DNA from 3 places in the Pantoea alhagi genome. Region 2 is predicted to be linked to each of the others. Evidence: predicted binding sites of a transcription regulator. Region 2 holds the regulator's gene; each other region holds the start of a gene.
What was found. Region 2 encodes PhoB, which activates phosphate uptake and scavenging genes when phosphate is short. Its sites were predicted from a motif close to CTGTCATAAAACTGNCNNAT; they were not measured.

Region 1 (5,662 bases), 1.4 Mb from region 2:
CTGGCTTTTTTATTAACGTTCTAAAAAGCGTACGGCCTTATCCGGAAAATCGGTAAACACCCCGTCAACCTGCGCTTTGTTATACAGCGCATCAAACAGCTGATTAATATCCGTTGCGTAAGGCGGCAGCCGATCGGCACGTACCGTATAGGGATGGATCTGTAAATCACTGGCGTGCACCTCCTGCGCTAAAGGGGTCAGACGAATGTCCCCTGGTTTTGAATCGGCGCTGAACAGTTGATGATAATCGGGGCCAATGCCATCAACATACTTCGCCAGCTCCTGCATCGCGCCTGGCTTAAACATCCAGTCGTAGCTGTAATTGACCCATTTCCCCTGTTTTAACTCTTCTGTTTCATGTGAATCGGTTTCGGTAATCAACTGAACCAGCCGGAGATCCATGCCCATCTTTGGCTCCAGCTCATTTTTAATGCGCTTTAGCTCATTGAAATCGAAACACTGTAGCCAGACATTATCCTGCTTAGTGCGATAGCCATACTGCTTCAGTACCTGCAAAACGCTGGTGGCGATATCCTTGCCTTCCTGATGATGAAACCACGGGGCTTTGATCTCGGTGTAGATACCGATATTTTTGCCGGTCGAGTGGTTCAGTCCCTGAATAAATTCAATTTCCTCTTCAAAAGTATGAATATGGAAAGTGGATTTTCCGCCCGGGAAACGGCCCGGCCAGGTTTGCACCTTTTTGCCATCTTTAAACGTAAAGCCTTCGGTAAAGCGCAGGCTGCGGATCTCCGCCAGCGTAAAATCAATGGCATAGTAGCGGCCATCCTTGCGCGCGCGCTGAGGGAAACGATCCGCGACATCGGTAACGCGATCGAGATAGTGATCGTGCAGCACCACCAGACGATCGTCTTTGGTCATGACAAGATCCTGCTCCAGAAAATCCGCGCCCTGCGCATAGGCCATTGCCTTGGCGGGCAGCGTATGTTCCGGGAGATAGCCGCTGGCACCGCGATGGGCAATCACCAGCTTGTCATCAATTTGCGCACTTGTGCCGTAGGCGATACTAAGTAACAGCGCCGCCAGTAACGGATTTATTTTCATTGTCTCTCCTCCTGCTGCAGCCGTTGTTTGTGTTTGTTTTCACTCAGCATGGTGAGCAGCAGCAGAATGACCGCCAGCACGCAACCGCCGATCATAATCAGAAAACCGCCGTCCCAGCCAAAGTAGTCAACGGTATAGCCAACAATAGCGCTGGCCGCGACTGAGCCGCCGAGATAACCAAACAGGCCGGTAAAGCCTGCGGCGGTTCCTGCGGCTTTCTTCGGCGCCAGCTCCAGCGCATGCAACCCGATTAGCATCACCGGACCATAAATCAGAAAGCCGATAACAATCATACAGGCCATATCAACACCAGGATTACCGACCGGATTGAGCCAGTAAATCACCGTGGCAATGGTCACCAGCGTCATAAAGAATACGCCGGTTGCGCCGCGGTTGCCTTTAAATACCTTATCTGACATCCAGCCGCACAGCAGCGTGCCGGGGATCCCCGCATATTCATACAGGAAGTAGGTCCATGACGATTTATCCAGGGTGAAATGTTTTACCTCTTTCAGATAGGTCGGCGACCAGTCGAGAATGCCGTAGCGCAGCAGATAAACAAAAACGTTCGCCAGCGCGATATACCACAGCAGTTTATTGGGCAGGATGTACTGCATAAAAATCTGTTTTGCGGTTAATTCCTGTTCGTGCTGTTCGTTATAGTCAGGCGGATAATCGTTTTTATACTCTTCAATCGGCGGCAGCCCGCATGACTGCGGCGTGTCGCGCATCAAAGCAAATGCGATCAGCGCAACGATAATGGCAGCAAAGGCTGGCATATAGAGCGCTGCTTTCCAGTCGTTAAACCATGCCATACCCAGCAGGAACAGAAGGGGAGGAATACCGCCGCCAACGTTATGCGCACAGTTCCAGACGGAAACAATGCCGCCACGTTCTTTTTGCGACCACCAGTGCACCATCGTACGCCCGCACGGCGGCCAGCCCATTCCCTGAAACCAACCGCAGAGAAACAGCAGCCCAAACATCACCAGAATGCTGGAGGTCGCCCAGGGAACGAATCCCATGAACAGCATGACCAGCGAAGCTAAAATCAGCCCGGCGGGCAGGAAAAAGCGTGGATTAGAGCGATCGGAAACCGAGCCCATAATAAATTTTGAAAAGCCATAGGCGATAGAAATACCGGACAGCGCAAAGCCGAGATCGCCGCGTGAAAACCCCTGTTCCACCAGATAAGGCATCGCCAGCGCAAAGTTTTTGCGAACCAGATAGTAAGCGGCATAACCAAAAAAGATGCCGATAAAAATTTGCCAGCGCAAACGACGATAAAGCGGATCGGTACGATCCGTAGCGACACGTGATTGATGAGGTGCTGGCTTAAAAATGCTAAGCATAAACGGTCTCCGGAGACGCAAAATGGTTTTAAACACTCACTAAATGAGCGAAAAAAGGTTTTTGAATGAAGGATGTTCCATTTCGCGCAAAGAATAGGGGCTGCAAAGAAAGGGGTCTGTGAGGCAGGGCGCAAATGTTACACTTTTATGACAAGACGTTGTAAAGCTCGTCACAAAAACCCGCTTTATGCGCTGCCTGACTCAGGTTAAAAACGCTTTTTTTAACCGAACCACAGACTTTCGCTTTCGCGCATCGCCAGGTAAGGACGGCATGAGTGATGGTAAAGTGTACAGATGTAAACCAGATATCCACTAACGCGCAGGCGCATTCCGCTACAATGGCGTTCTGTTTAACTAATGGATGCGTAATGTGGCGTTACTCATAATCACCACTATTCTGTGGGCATTTTCGTTTAGCCTGATTGGCGTTTACCTGGCGGGGCAGGTGGACAGCGTCTTTGCCGTTCTGGTGCGTCTGATGCTGGCGGCGCTGGTGTTTTTGCCTTTCCTGCGCTGGCGTGGTTACCGCGCCTCTACGCTGCTGCTCTATATGCTGGTGGGCATGATGCAGCTGGGCATAATGTATCTGCTGAGCTTTGAAGCTTACCTCTATCTGACCGTACCGGAATTTTTGCTATTCACTGTGATGACCCCGCTCTATATCACGTTGATTTACGATCTGCTCAGTGGGCGCGGCGTGCGCATGGGCTATCTGTTTAGCGCGCTGTTAGCGGTGCTGGGCGCGGCAATTATTCGTTATGATCAGCTCAGCGATCATTTCTGGACAGGATTGATTCTGGTGCAGCTGGCAAATATCTGCTTTGCCATTGGCATGGTGGGCTACAAGCGTCTGCAGGAAACGCGCCCGATGCCGCAGCATACTGCTTTTTCCTGGTTCTATATGGGCGCAGTATTGATAGCGATTATCGCGTGGTTTCTTTGGGGTAATCCGCAAAAATTACCTACCACTCAACTGCAATGGGGCATTCTGATTTGGCTGGGCATTGCAGCGTCGGGGCTGGGTTATTTTATGTGGAACTATGGCGCAACGCAGGTCGATGCCGGAACGCTGGGCATTATGAACAACATGCATGTTCCTGCGGGACTGTTGGTTAACCTGGCTATCTGGCAGGAGCAACCGGACTGGCCGCCATTTATTGTTGGCGGCGGGCTTATTATCGCCTCTTTATGGATCCATCGACGCTGGGTTCGTTAAGCAAAAAAATACCGGCGTGAACATAACGCCGGTATTAACTGCTTTATTCGCCGATCACGCCGACCTTATAACCCACGTCAAATAGCTTGTTCAGCACATTAACGGTATGCAAAAAGAAATTGCCGTACGCACCGGATAATGTCTCTTGTATCCGGCCTGCGCCGCTGACTACCTGAACTTCTGTTGTGTTAATACTTTCATGATGAATCCCTCTTGATGGCTATTTCCATATAGGGGAAATGACCTCTCCCCGGTGGGATTATGCGTTTCAGGGCTTTATCGTCAATTAACTACGCGTCAGCTTCTAGTTGATCAATCAACCCAAAATAAGGTTACTTTTACGCCAGATGGCTGAATTTATCTGTCCGACATGAAAACTTATCCCGTGGGCAATGCATTGCGCGACGCGTCCCTTACAAAAGGCAAATGCTGGCAGGCGTGCTGACGAGCAGAGCGGATAAAGCCATCAATCACCGGTTGCCGCTGCTCGCCATCCCGGACGGCGGCATAAAGACGGCTCCATAAACCTGCGCCCAGCGTTTTAGTGGTAATCAGGCCCTGACGCTCAAAGTTTTCCACTACCCAGTGCGGCAGAGCGGCTATACCCATATGCGCCGCGACCATTTGCACCAGCAGCAGCGTGTTATCAACGCTTTTCAGCGCCGGGCTAACGCCAGCAGGCTGTAAAAAATGCCGCCAGATATCCAGCCGCTGACGCTGTACCGGATAAATCATCAAAACCTCATGCGCCAGATCTTCCGGCGTGATGGTGGCTGCCTTCGCCAGCGGATGATCCGGTGCCAGCACCAGACGCACCTCGAAATCAAACATTGGCGAATAGTGTAGCCCGCTACGCGTCAGGATATCTGACGTCAGCACGACATCCAGTTCACCCTGCTGCAGGGCTGGCTGGGGATCGAAGGTGACGCCTGATTTGAAGTCCATCATCACCTGCGGCCAGCTTTGACGAAATGTATCCAGCGCCGGCGTCAGCCACTGAATACAGCTATGACATTCAATAGCGATACGCAGCGTGGCCTGGTGCGGCTCATGACAGGCCTGCAGCGCCTGCTGAATCTGCGGAAGCACCTGTTCTGCCAGCTGTAACAAAATTTCTCCCTGCGGCGTAAAGCGCAGCGGCTGACTTTTTCGCACAAACAGGCGGAAACCGAGGCGTTGCTCCAGATCGCTGAATTGGTGAGATAACGCCGACTGAGTCTGATGAAGCTGCGCTGCCGCTGCGGCCAGAGAGCCGGTATTTCTGAGAGCCTGCAGCGTTCGCAGGTGCCTGATTTCGATCATGAGAGTCCTTCACATCGACAATGAACAATTTGCGCTTGAGGAATATACAGTACCTGCAGATTATAGCGGTGTAAACATCTGGACGGCTAAACATCCCAGTCGGCCCGTCATTTTACGTTCGGGCAGGGTTTTGCAACCCGAGAAACGGCATCGCGCCCCGGCTGTTGCGCTGGTCGTACGTAAACTGACTGTGCCGATACCGCTACATCATTAAGCTTTAATGGAGAAACAGTATGACTATTTTAAATCACACGCTTGGCTTTCCTCGTGTCGGCCTGCGCCGTGAACTGAAAAAAGCGCAGGAAAGCTACTGGGCCGGCAACAGCAGCGAACAGGATTTGCTGGAAGTGGGGCGTGAGCTACGTGCTCGCCACTGGCAGCAGCAAAAAGAAGCGGGTGTGGATCTGGTGCCGGTAGGCGACTTCGCCTGGTACGATCACGTGCTGACCACCAGCCTGCTGCTGGGCAATGTACCGGCGCGTCATCAGAACAGTGACGGTTCAGTAGATCTGGATACGCTGTTCCGTATTGGTCGTGGTCGTGCGCCAACCGGCGAACCCGCTGCTGCCGCTGAAATGACCAAATGGTTTAACACCAACTATCACTATATGGTGCCGGAGTTCAGCAAAGGGCAGCAGTTCCGCCTGAGCTGGACGCAGTTGCTGGATGAAGTGGACGAGGCGCTGGCGCTGGGCCATAAAGTGAAGCCGGTTTTGCTGGGCCCGGT
Region 2 (5,662 bases):
CCAGCTGGCGCGCCTGTTGCTGTTGTTGCCAGCGTTGCTGACAGGCCGCCAGCGCCTCTTTTGCCTGCTGCACGCTGCGGGCAGCCTGTTCCAGCCGCTGAAGCTGCTGCTGTAGCCGCTGTTCCTGCTGCTCCTGCTGGCCGATCCAGGCGCTGAGGGCCGCTTCATCCTCCAGCGTCAGCGCCAGGTTCGCCGCTGCCAGCAGCGTTTGCCATTCATCCTGCTGGCGCAACAGCTCGCCATGAAGCGTCTGCTGCTGCTGGCTTAGCCGCGCCTGCTGGCTTTGTAACGCCTTTAGCTGTTCGCTACAGGTGACGCCGGCTATTTTTAACTGCTCTTCCTGCTGGCGTATCTCTTCAAGGCGCTGCTGATTTTCCGTTAAGGTCAGCGTCTGGTAGCGTTCCACCGCCGGATGCTCGGTGGATCCGCATAATGCGCAAGGCTCACCGGCGACTAAGCGCGCGCGTTCCTGCTCAAGACTAACAATGCGGCGTTCCAGCTCCAGACGCTTTTCCAGATCGACGCGATGCTGATGCTTCTCTTTCCACGCCTGACGCTGCTCTGTAAGCTGCTGCGTTTGTAGCAGGATCTGCGCATCCAGCGCCTGCAGCTCCTGCTGTTGCTGGGCGTAACGCTGGCTCAGCGGGCGCAGCGTAGAGGAGACGATAGCCAGCTGCTGCCGCAGCGGTCGCTGCTGCTGTAGCTGCTCCAGCTGGTGACGCAGCGTGCTTTCCGGCTGTTGCTGAAGTGCAGTAAGTGCTTGCTCTGCCTGCTGTACCTGCTGGCGCGCCAGCTCCAGTTCGCTTTCCAGCGGAGCGGCCTGAGCCATCAGTTGCGCAAGCTGCTGTTGCTGTTCGTCGCACTGTTGCTGATGCTGGCGCTGCCGGGTCTGCAATATGCTCAGGTTTTCCTGAAGCTGTTGCTGCTGCTGAAAACGCGCACGCCAGCCGCCCAGCAGATCGCCCCAGTTCACAACCTGAGCATGATCGCTGCGCCACTGTTGCTCTTGCTGCTGTTGCGTATGCAGCGTCTGATGTTCACTGCTCAACTGCTGCTGACGCTGTTGGCGCTGCTGTAGCGCCTGTTGGTTTTCCTGCAGCGTTTGCTGCTGAAGGCCAAGCTGCTGCGTCAGCTTATCAATTTGATGGTCAAGCGGGATCACCTGTTCGTTGATCAGACATTCCTGCTGTCGCCATTGCGTATTCAGCTGCTGCTGTGCCTGTTCAGCCTGTTGCTGTTTGTTCTGTAAAGTTTGTAACTGCTCACTGGCCTGCTGAATTGAAGCGGAGAGCTGCTGTGCCTGCTGGTTAAGCTGTGCCAGATCCTGCTGTAGCTGCTGACGCTGCTGCCAGAGCGGACGCAGTTTTTCCGCCGGTTCCGATCGCGCCAGTTTCTGACGTTCCGCCTCGGCGCATTGCCAGTTATTTTCCGCCTGCTGCTGCGCGTTGCGCGCCTGGTTTTTTTCCTGCTCCAGACGTTGCTGCTGACTCAGCCACTGCTGCTGCTGTCGTAGCGTGTTAAGCTGAAGATGCAGTTGGTTTTCCTGCTGCGCCAGCGCCGCTATTTCACTTTCCAGCGCTATCCGCGTCGCTTCATCCAGCAGCGCCATACCAGCGGCGCGTGCCCGAAGCTGATCCAGCTCCACGCGCGCCTGTTTATGTTGCTCATAAATACGCGATGAGAGCTGACCGTAAATCTCAGTGCCGGTCAGCTCTTCCAGCAGCTCGGCACGATCGTTGGCGTCAGCGTTCAGGAAGGCGGCAAATTGTCCCTGCGACAGCATCATCGATTTGGTAAAGCGGGCAAAATCGAGACCGGTTAACTGAGCGATCATCTCCAGCTTATCTTTCACCTTATCAGCGACGATGACGTTATCCGCACAGCGCGCCAGCTCCACGCGCGGCGCCTGCAGATTGCCGTCTACCGCGCCGCGCGCCCGGTTCTGGCTCCAGAAGGCGCGCCAGGCTTCACCTTTCACCTCAAATTCCACTTCGGCGAGGCATTCGGCGGTATCGCGGCTGATCAGCTCATTTTGCGTTTGGGATATTTTCCCCAGACGCGACGTTTCGTGATAAAGCGCCAGGCAAATCGCATCAAGCAGGGTGGTTTTACCGGCACCGGTTGGGCCGGTGATGGCGAAAAGTCCGCTGCTGGCAAAAGGCTCGCGGGTGAAATCAATTTTCCATTCGCCTTTGAGCGAGTTGATGTTTTTAAAACGCAGGGACAAAATTTTCATGGCTGGCTCTCCTCGCCCTGATAAAGCGCATCCAGCGTGCCGCTAAATAACTGACGTACGCGCGTGCGCCGCGCCTCATCCATGTCTTCTTCCTGTTCCAGGCGTCGTTCAAAAACTTCCTCTACCTTTAGCTCGTTCAGCGTCTCATTTTGCAGGCGTGCAAGCGCTCGCTCACGCTGTTCACGGCTGCGGCGCATCAGCAGCACCTCCACCGGTAAACCTTCAGTTAGCGTCTGGATATGCTGCTGCATGTTATGCAGATATTCCTGAGTAGTGATTTCAATATCCAGCCACACCGGACGTGATGGAGAGGCACTGGCAAACGGTTTTAGCTGCTGCTCGATCTCCGCCAGCGTGCCCTTGATGGTTTGCATTGGCTGAAAGCCAGGCACCGGCAGCGGCTCAACGCTGGCCAGTTTGCCGTCGGCAAAACTCACCAAAAATACGCTTTTCTCGCTGCCCAGCTCATCGAAGCTGAGCGGCAGCGGGGAGCCGCTGTAGCGAATATGTTCGCTGCCGGCGATGCGTTGTGGGCGATGAATATGACCGAGCGCAATATAGTCAGCGGCGGGAAACGCCTGCGCCGGAAACGCATCCAGCGTGCCGATATAGATATCGCGCACCGCTTCGCTTTTGCTGACGCCAACAGTGGTCAGATGGCCGGTAGCGATTACCGGCAGCGATTTTTCCGCCTGCTGGCTAAGCTGACGAGCATGCTGGTAGCTGCGCTGATAGTGCTGCGTAATGGCGTTCAGCAGGCTGATCTGCTTTTGTTCGCCGGACTGACCCGCCTGGCTGCGCATAATGTCACGTGGTCGCAGGAAAGGAATGGCGCACAGCACCGCGCCCGGTTTGCCCTGGCGCGTGGTTAAGGTCAAAACCTGCTCTTCGGGATCGCTGCTGGCAGCGGCAATCACGCGCGTGTTCAAACAGGCCAGCAGTTCGCGTGATTCGTTGAGCGTGGCGACGGAATCGTGGTTGCCGCCCAGCACAATCAACTGGCAGCCGGTGCGATGCAGATCCACCACGAAACGGTTATAAAGTTCACGTGCATAGCTGGGCGGCGATCCGGTATCAAAAATATCGCCAGCGACAATCACCGCATCGACCTGATGCTCTTCAACACGCTCGATCAGCCAGTGAAAAAAGGCCTGATGCTCAGCGGCACGGCTGCGGGTATAGAAAAACTGACCGAGATGCCAGTCTGAAGTGTGAATAATGCGCATAAAACTCCCAGCTAATAGCAGAACGCCGGGGCGATTATAACCAGAGCTAAGCCGCAGCAGGGAACTGGATTGATCATTACCTGCATCTGGGTTTCAAAAATTGGTTATTGATTGCTTCACAAAAGCGTTACGAAAGCGCCATTGGGGCCGTGCATTTTTCATAAATCTGTCATAAAACTGACGCATAATGACGCCGCAAATCCCCGTGACCAAGAGTCACATTCGCAGGAGCAATAATGGCTAAGCGCATTCTGGTTGTCGAAGATGAAGCCCCCATCAGGGAAATGTTGTGTTTCGTGCTGGAGCAAAATGATTATCAGCCCATTGAGGCGGATGATTATGACAGCGCTGTCAACCTGTTAATCGAGCCATGGCCCGATCTGATCCTGCTGGACTGGATGCTACCCGGCGGCAGCGGCATTCAGTTTATTAAGCATCTCAAGCGCGAAGCGATGACGCGCGATATCCCGGTCATGATGCTTACTGCGCGCGGCGAAGAAGAAGATCGCGTGCGCGGCCTGGAAGTGGGTGCCGATGATTACATCACTAAACCGTTCTCGCCCAAAGAGCTGGTGGCGCGCATCAAGGCGGTAATGCGCCGCATTTCGCCGATGGCGGTTGAGGATGTGATCGAAATTCAGGGGCTGAGCCTGGATCCTTCTTCGCACCGCGTGATGTCAGATACCACGCCGCTGGAGATGGGCCCGACAGAATATAAACTGCTGCACTTTTTTATGACGCACCCGGAACGTGTCTACAGCCGTGAACAGTTGCTGAACAATGTCTGGGGCACCAATGTTTACGTTGAGGATCGTACGGTTGACGTGCATATTCGACGGCTGCGCAAGGCGCTGGAGCTGACCGGCCACGATCGCATGGTGCAAACCGTACGTGGAACGGGTTATCGTTTCTCCGCTCGTTACTGATCGGAGTCTGCCTCGTGCTGGAACGCCTCTCCTGGAAGAGATTATTACTGGAACTGGTGCTGGTCTGTTTGCCCGCGCTGTTGGCTGGACTGATTATCGGCTGGTTGCCGTGGTTCCTGCTGTGCGCCGTACTGCTGTTGTTGGGCTGGCACTTCTGGAATTTGCTGCGTCTTTCACACTGGCTGTGGACCGATCGCTCTATGACGCCGCCTGGCGGTCAGTGGAGCTGGGAGCCGCTGTTTTACGGGCTTTATCAGATGCAGCTACGCAACCGCCGCCGCCGCCGCGAATTGGGAAACCTGATTAAGCGGTTTCGCAGCGGGGCGGAATCCCTGCCCGATGCGGTGGTGCTGACCACCGATGAGGGCACTATTTTCTGGTGCAACGGTCTGGCGCAGCAGCATCTGGGGCTGCGCTGGCCGGAAGATAACGGCCAGAATATCCTTAATCTGCTGCGCTATCCTGAGTTTTCTCGCTATCTGCGTCAGCAGGATTTTGTTCGTCCGCTAACGCTGGTGATGAATAATCAGCTGCATATGGAATTTCGCGTAATGCCCTATAGCGAAGGACAGTGGCTACTGGTGGCGCGCGATGTTACGCAGATGCATCAGCTGGAGGGCGCGCGTCGTAACTTCTTTGCTAACGTCAGTCATGAACTGCGCACGCCGCTTACGGTGCTGCAGGGCTATCTGGAAATGATGGGCGATGCGGTGCTGGAGGGAAAATCCCGCGAAAAGGCGCTGCAAACCATGCAGGAGCAGACGCGCCGGATGGATGGTCTGGTTAAACAGCTGCTGACGCTTTCGCGCATTGAGGCTGCGCCCGCTATCGATCTGGCGGAGAAGGTGGATGTGCCGATGATGCTGCGCCTGCTGCAGCGAGAAGCGGAAACCCTGAGTAATGGCCGGCATCATATTGAGTTTCATGCCGATGCGCAGCTGAAAGTGTTCGGTAACGAAGAGCAACTCCGCAGCGCCATCTCTAACCTGGTCTATAACGCGGTCAACCATACGCCGGAAGGCACACATATCGAGGTAAGCTGGCAATTCTGCAAACAGGGCGCGCTGTTTACAGTGAAAGATAACGGGCCGGGCATTGCCCAGGAGCATCTGCCGCGTCTGACCGAGCGGTTTTATCGGGTGGATAAGGCGCGATCGCGGGCCACCGGCGGCAGTGGGCTGGGGCTGGCGATTGTTAAACATGCCCTGAGTCATCACGGCGCTCGTCTCACCATTACCAGCCAGCCGCATAAAGGGACCTGTTTTAGTTTTATC
Region 3 (5,662 bases), 880 kb from region 2:
GGAAGGTGTCAAAGAAGGCGTAAACCAGGTTTACCACCAGCAGAAAGAAGCTGACCGGCGCGATCAGCGGCAGCGACAGATGAAAGAAGCGGCGTACCGGCCCAGCGCCATCAATCGCGGCCGCTTCAACCAGCGAACGCGGGATCGATTGCAGCGCAGCGAAGAAAAACAGGAAGTTGTAGCTGATCTGCTGCCATACCGAGGCCAGCACCACCAGAAACATCGCCTGGCCGCTGTTCTGTGCGTGGTTCCAGTTGTAACCGATGCTCTGCAGGAAGTGGGTGATCAACCCGATGCCGGGGTTAAATAAAAACATCCACAGCACGGCGGCGATAGCTGGCGCAACCGCATAGGGCAGCAGCAGCAGCGTCTGATAAAAGCGTTTCAGGCGCAGCACATGATCCGTCAGCGCGGCGAACAGTAGCGAAATGACCAGCCCAAAGCCGGTCACCAGCGCACTAAAGATGAGTGTGGTCCAGAAGGATTCAAGATAATAGTCGTCATCCAGCAATCGGCTAAAGTTTTCCAGCCCGACAAAGGTACTGGAAAAGCCAAAGGGATCCACGCTTTGTACCGAGTACCAGAGCGCTTCGCCGGCTGGCCAGATAAAAAAGATCAGGGTAATAAGCAGCTGAGGGAAAACCAGTACCCAGGGAAGCCAGCGTGACTGGAAAACGGGACGAGAACTCGACATGCGGTAATTCCATAACAGATCGGCACAAGCGGTGCGTGACAGGATGAGGTGATAGCCGGACCGCCGCAGCGGCCCGGCATCTGCTTACTTCACCTGTTGTTCGAAACGACGCAGCAGCAGGTTGCCGCGCTGGACGGCAGAATCCAGTGCGGCCTGCGGCGTTTTGCTGCCGCTCCAGACGCCTTCCAGCTCTTCATCAACAATGGTGCGGATCTGCGGCATATTGCCGAGGCGTAAACCTTTGGTGAAAGGCAACGGCGGCTTATTCAGCATCTGACGCGTGGCGATATCCGCGCCTGGGTTCTTCTCATAGAAGCCCTGCTGGCGCGTCAGATCGTAAGCGGCGCGGGTAATGGGCAGATAGCCGGTTTTCTGATGCCATTCGGCAGCGTTTTCCGGCAGAGCGAGATACTGTAAAAACTCCGCCACGCCTTTGTAGGTGGCGCTGTCTTTGCCCTGCATTACCCACAGGCTGGCTCCGCCGATAATGGCGTTCTGCGGCGCGGAAGGCACGCTTTCGTCATACGGCATCATGCCGACGCCATAATTGAATTTGGCATGCTGACGTATATCCGCCAGCGAACCGGATGAGGCGGTGGTAATCGCACAGTCGCCGTTATAGAACTTTTCAGTAGACTCATCCTTACGGCCAAAGTAGGTGAAGTCCCCTTTTTTGTTCATCTCTTGCAGCATGGCGATATGGCGCACCTGTTCCGGCTTATTGAAAATCAGCTCGGCGCTGGTGCCACCAAAACCATTGTCCTCGGTGGCCACCGGCAAACCGTGCCAGGCGCTGAAGTTTTCAATTTGGATCCAGCCCTGCCAGCCGCTGGCGTAGCCGCACTTCATGCCCGCTTTTCGCAGCGCCGCCGTATCTTTTGCCAGCTGCTGCCAGGTTTTAGGCGGCTGTTCGGGATCTAAGCCCGCTTTCTTAAAGGCGTCTTTGTTGTAATAAAGCACCGGCGTGGAGCTGTTAAACGGCTGCGAAAGCAGGTGTCCGCTTTTCGCATCGGTATAGTAACCCGCGACCGTCGGCACAAACTGCGATTCATCGAATTTGATGCCTGCATCGTTAAACACTTCATAGACCGGCTTGATCGCTTTAGAAGCCATCATGGTGGCAGTGCCGACCTCGTAAACCTGCAAAATCGCCGGTGCTTTGCCGGTACGTACCGCAGCGATACCGGCCGCCAGGCTCTGTTCATAGTTGCCTTTATAAACCGGTACGATTTTATAATCGGGGTGCGCCTGGTTGAAACGTTGTGCCAGTGAGTCAACTTCTTTGCCTAATTCGCCTTCCATAGAGTGCCAGAACGGAATTTCCGTCGCGGCCAGGGCCTTGCCGCTCAGTGCCAGCCCCAGCACAATGCTGAGAGCGGTATGACGAAACGTAAAGGAGGACATAGCGTTTTCCTGTGACATTGTAGGTGTGCGTAACAACACGCTTTTTTAGTTCGCAACGTAACATGACACGGAAAAATGACGGTGAGATAACCAGCAGATGACAGAAAGATGACGGCGAGATTGCACTGGGCGGGCGGAGACGGGCGCTGAACGGCAAGGATTTTGCGGGACAGGCAGAGACGCAAGCGAGGCCGCAGGACGAGCGGGGAAGCAAGCGGGATTCCGGCCTTACGTAAAGACGCAACTGCCGTCATCCATGACCGGCTCGACCCGCGCCTTCCATGGCGCGGGACGCTTTACTCCTGGCCGGAACCCCGCTTGCCCTGGGCTTCGGCGTCGCCTGCGGTACGATATCAGGCACCCAGGTAAGCGCTGCGTACCGCCTCGTTAGCCAGCAGCGCATCGCCGCTGTCTTCCAGCACCACGTGACCGTTCTCCAGTACGTAGCCGCGATCGGCCAGCTTTAACGCCTGATTGGCGTTTTGCTCCACCAGGAAAATAGTCATGCCCTCCTGGCGCAGTTGCTCAATGGTATCGAAGATCTGTTGAATGATAATCGGCGCCAGCCCCAGCGAAGGCTCATCCAGCAGCAGCAGTCGCGGCTGGCTCATCAGCGCACGGCCAATCGCCAGCATTTGCTGTTCGCCACCCGACATGGTGCCCGCGCGCTGAATACGCCGCTCATGCAGACGCGGAAACAGCGCGTAAACCTGCGCAATTCGCTGCTGGTATTGCTGGCGGCTGGCGAAGAAGCCGCCCATCGCCAGGTTCTCCTCCACCGTCATCCGCGAGAACACCCGGCGTCCTTCCGGCACGATAGCAATCGCCTCACGCATAATGCGTGCCGTTTGCCAGTCGGTGATCGCTTTACCATCAAAGGTAATGGTGCCTTCAGACGCGCGCGGCTCGCCGCACAGGGTGCCCAGCAGGGTAGTTTTTCCCGCTCCGTTCGCGCCAATCAGCGTGACAATTTCGCCCTGGTTAATCTCCAGACTAACCTGATGCAGTGCCTGAATTTTGCCGTAATGCGCGCTGACCTTGCTAAGCGTTAACATCGGATTCGCCATTTTATGCCTCACCTAAATATGCGCGGATCACGTCCGGATTATTACGGATCTCTTCCGGCGTGCCGTTTGCCAGCGGCGTTCCCTGGTTAACCACATAGATGCGATCGGAAATACCCATTACCAGCTTCATATCATGCTCAATAAGCAGCACCGTGACCTTATGCTCGCTGCGCAGCTCCGCAATCAGCTCATCCAGCTCATGGGTCTCTTTCGGGTTCAGGCCCGCCGCAGGCTCATCCAGCATCAGAATTTCCGGACGCGTTACCATACAACGGGCAATTTCCAGCCGACGCTGCTGACCGTAAGCCAGATTGCCCGCCTGCCGGTTAGCCATCTCCAGCAGCCCAACGCGCTGTAGCCAGTTGGCAGCCTGATCCAGCGCCTCGTTTTCGCTACGCCGGAAAGCAGGCGTTTTCAACAGGCCAGCAAACAGGCCGCTTTTCAGATGCTGATGCTGCGCCACCAGCAGGTTTTCAATCACTGTCATTTCGCGAAACAGGCGGACATGCTGGAAGGTACGCACGATGCCCATGCGTGCAATCTGCTGGCCCGGCAACCCGGCCAGCTGGCGATCGCCTAAGCGAATCGATCCGCCGGTCGGCTTATAAAAACCGGTCAGGCAGTTAAACACCGTGGTTTTGCCCGCCCCGTTCGGGCCAATCAGCGACACGATCTCTTGTGGATGCAGCTCCAGCGCCACGTTATTGACCGCCAGCAGGCCGCCAAAGCGCATCATCAGGCCTTCCACCGTTAATAAAGGCTGACTCATGCCTGCTCTCCTTGTTGATCGCGCTTCAGCTTCAGATGCGGACGCTGCATCGGTAATAATCCCTGCGGACGCCAAATCATCATCAGCACCATCAGCGCGCCCAGCACTAACATGCTGTATTCATTCAGGTCACGCATCAGCTCACGCGAAACCACCAGCAGGATCGCCGCCAGAATCACCGCAAACTGCGAGCCCATGCCGCCCAACACCACAATCGCCAGCACAAAGGCCGATTCGGCAAAGGTAAAGGATTCCGGGCTGATAAAGCCCTGACGAGCGGCAAACAGGCTGCCGGCAAAACCAGCAAACGCGGCGCTGATAGTGAAAGCGGTGAGCTTGATGCGCGTTGGGCTGAGGCCCAAAGAGCGACAGGCGATTTCATCTTCACGCAGCGCTTCCCAGGCGCGGCCCAGCGGCATGCGCAGTAAACGGTTGATAACAAACAGCGTCAGCACCACCAGCAACAGCGCTACCAGATAGAGGAAGATAATGCGGTCGCTGGGATCATATTTCAGGTTGAAGAAGTGGTGAAACGTATCCCAGCCGCCGTCACGCGGGCTGCGGTTAAACTCCAGGCCAAAAAAGGTGGGCTTCGGGATCTGGCTGATACCGTTCGGACCGCCGGTAATAGCGGTGTTGTTCAACAGCAGAATACGGACAATCTCGCCGAACCCGAGCGTAACGATTGCCAGATAATCGCCGCGCAGGCGCAGCACCGGAAAGCCCAGCAGCAGGCCAAACAGCGCGGAAACCAGCCCCGCCAGCGGCAAACATTGCCAAAAGCCCAGCCCGTAATAGTGGTTAAGCAAGGCAAAGGTATAAGCACCGATGGCGTAAAATCCGCCATAGCCCAGCACCAGCAGGCCGGAAAGCCCTACCACTACGTTCAGTCCCAGCCCAAGCATGACGTAAATCAGCGTCAGCGTGGCAATGTCCACCGTGCCGCGTGAGACGATAAATGGCCAGATAACCGCCGCCGCGATAAGCAGCAGCGCCAGCAGCTTCTGCTTTGGCGTACTGCCGTCAAAGCTCGGCAGCACAAAACCGCTATGGCCGCTGCGTTTCAGGCGACGTCCCACCAGCGGACGCAGCAGCTGGAAAACAAACACCACGGCGCAGCCGATGGCGATCCAGTTCCAGCGCACGCTGCCCGCATTGTTGACCACCAGCCGCGTACCGTCGAGATTAAGACGCATGCCCATAAAGAATGCGGCAAGAATCAACAGCATCAGCGCCGAAATAACGGCATTAAAAAAGTGAGCGGGCTTCATACTTTTTCTACCTCCGGACGACCCAGGATCCCCGTCGGCATCACCAGCAGCACCACAATCAGCAGCGCAAAAGAGACCACATCTTTATATTCAGTGCTGAGGTAGGCGGAGGTCAGCGCCTCGGCGATGCCTAACACCAGGCCGCCCAGCATCGCGCCGGGAATACTGCCGATGCCGCCCAGTACCGCAGCGGTAAAGGCCTTCATGCCCGCCATAAAGCCGATATAAGGGTTAATGACGCCATAAAACTGCCCCAGCAGCACGCCTGCAACCGCCGCCATCGCCGCGCCGATCACAAAGGTCAGGGAAATCACCCGGTCGGTGTTGATCCCCAGCAAACTGGCCATTTTTAGATCTTCCGCGCAGGCGCGACAGGCGCGACCCATGCGTGAATAGCGGATAAACAGCGTCAACGCCAGCATGGCGAGGAAGGTTACCAGCCAGATAATCACCTGCA

Region 1: the regulator PhoB is predicted to act here: its motif matches at 2,552-2,571, upstream of glpT (glycerol-3-phosphate transporter).
Region 3: the regulator PhoB is predicted to act here: its motif matches at 2,194-2,213, upstream of ugpB (sn-glycerol-3-phosphate ABC transporter substrate-binding protein UgpB).

Annotation. Positions count from the first base shown of each region.
Region 1 covers NZ_CP019706.1:1,847,566-1,853,227, forward strand. Annotated here, with positions in the region: gene glpQ (glycerophosphodiester phosphodiesterase) at 13-1,065, opposite strand; gene glpT (glycerol-3-phosphate transporter) at 1,062-2,417, opposite strand; gene B1H58_RS08690 (carboxylate/amino acid/amine transporter) at 2,788-3,633, shown strand; gene metR (HTH-type transcriptional regulator MetR) at 4,012-4,935, opposite strand; gene metE (5-methyltetrahydropteroyltriglutamate--homocysteine S-methyltransferase) at 5,169-5,662, shown strand, end outside.
Region 2 covers NZ_CP019706.1:424,697-430,358, reverse strand. Annotated here, with positions in the region: gene B1H58_RS02055 (AAA family ATPase) at 1-2,236, opposite strand, end outside; gene sbcD (exonuclease subunit SbcD) at 2,233-3,462, opposite strand; gene phoB (phosphate response regulator transcription factor PhoB) at 3,699-4,388, shown strand; gene phoR (phosphate regulon sensor histidine kinase PhoR) at 4,403-5,662, shown strand, end outside.
Region 3 covers NZ_CP019706.1:1,299,982-1,305,643, forward strand. Annotated here, with positions in the region: gene ugpA (sn-glycerol-3-phosphate ABC transporter permease UgpA) at 1-694, opposite strand, end outside; gene ugpB (sn-glycerol-3-phosphate ABC transporter substrate-binding protein UgpB) at 779-2,098, opposite strand; gene livF (high-affinity branched-chain amino acid ABC transporter ATP-binding protein LivF) at 2,452-3,165, opposite strand; gene livG (high-affinity branched-chain amino acid ABC transporter ATP-binding protein LivG) at 3,167-3,934, opposite strand; gene B1H58_RS06155 (high-affinity branched-chain amino acid ABC transporter permease LivM) at 3,931-5,205, opposite strand; gene livH (high-affinity branched-chain amino acid ABC transporter permease LivH) at 5,202-5,662, opposite strand, start outside.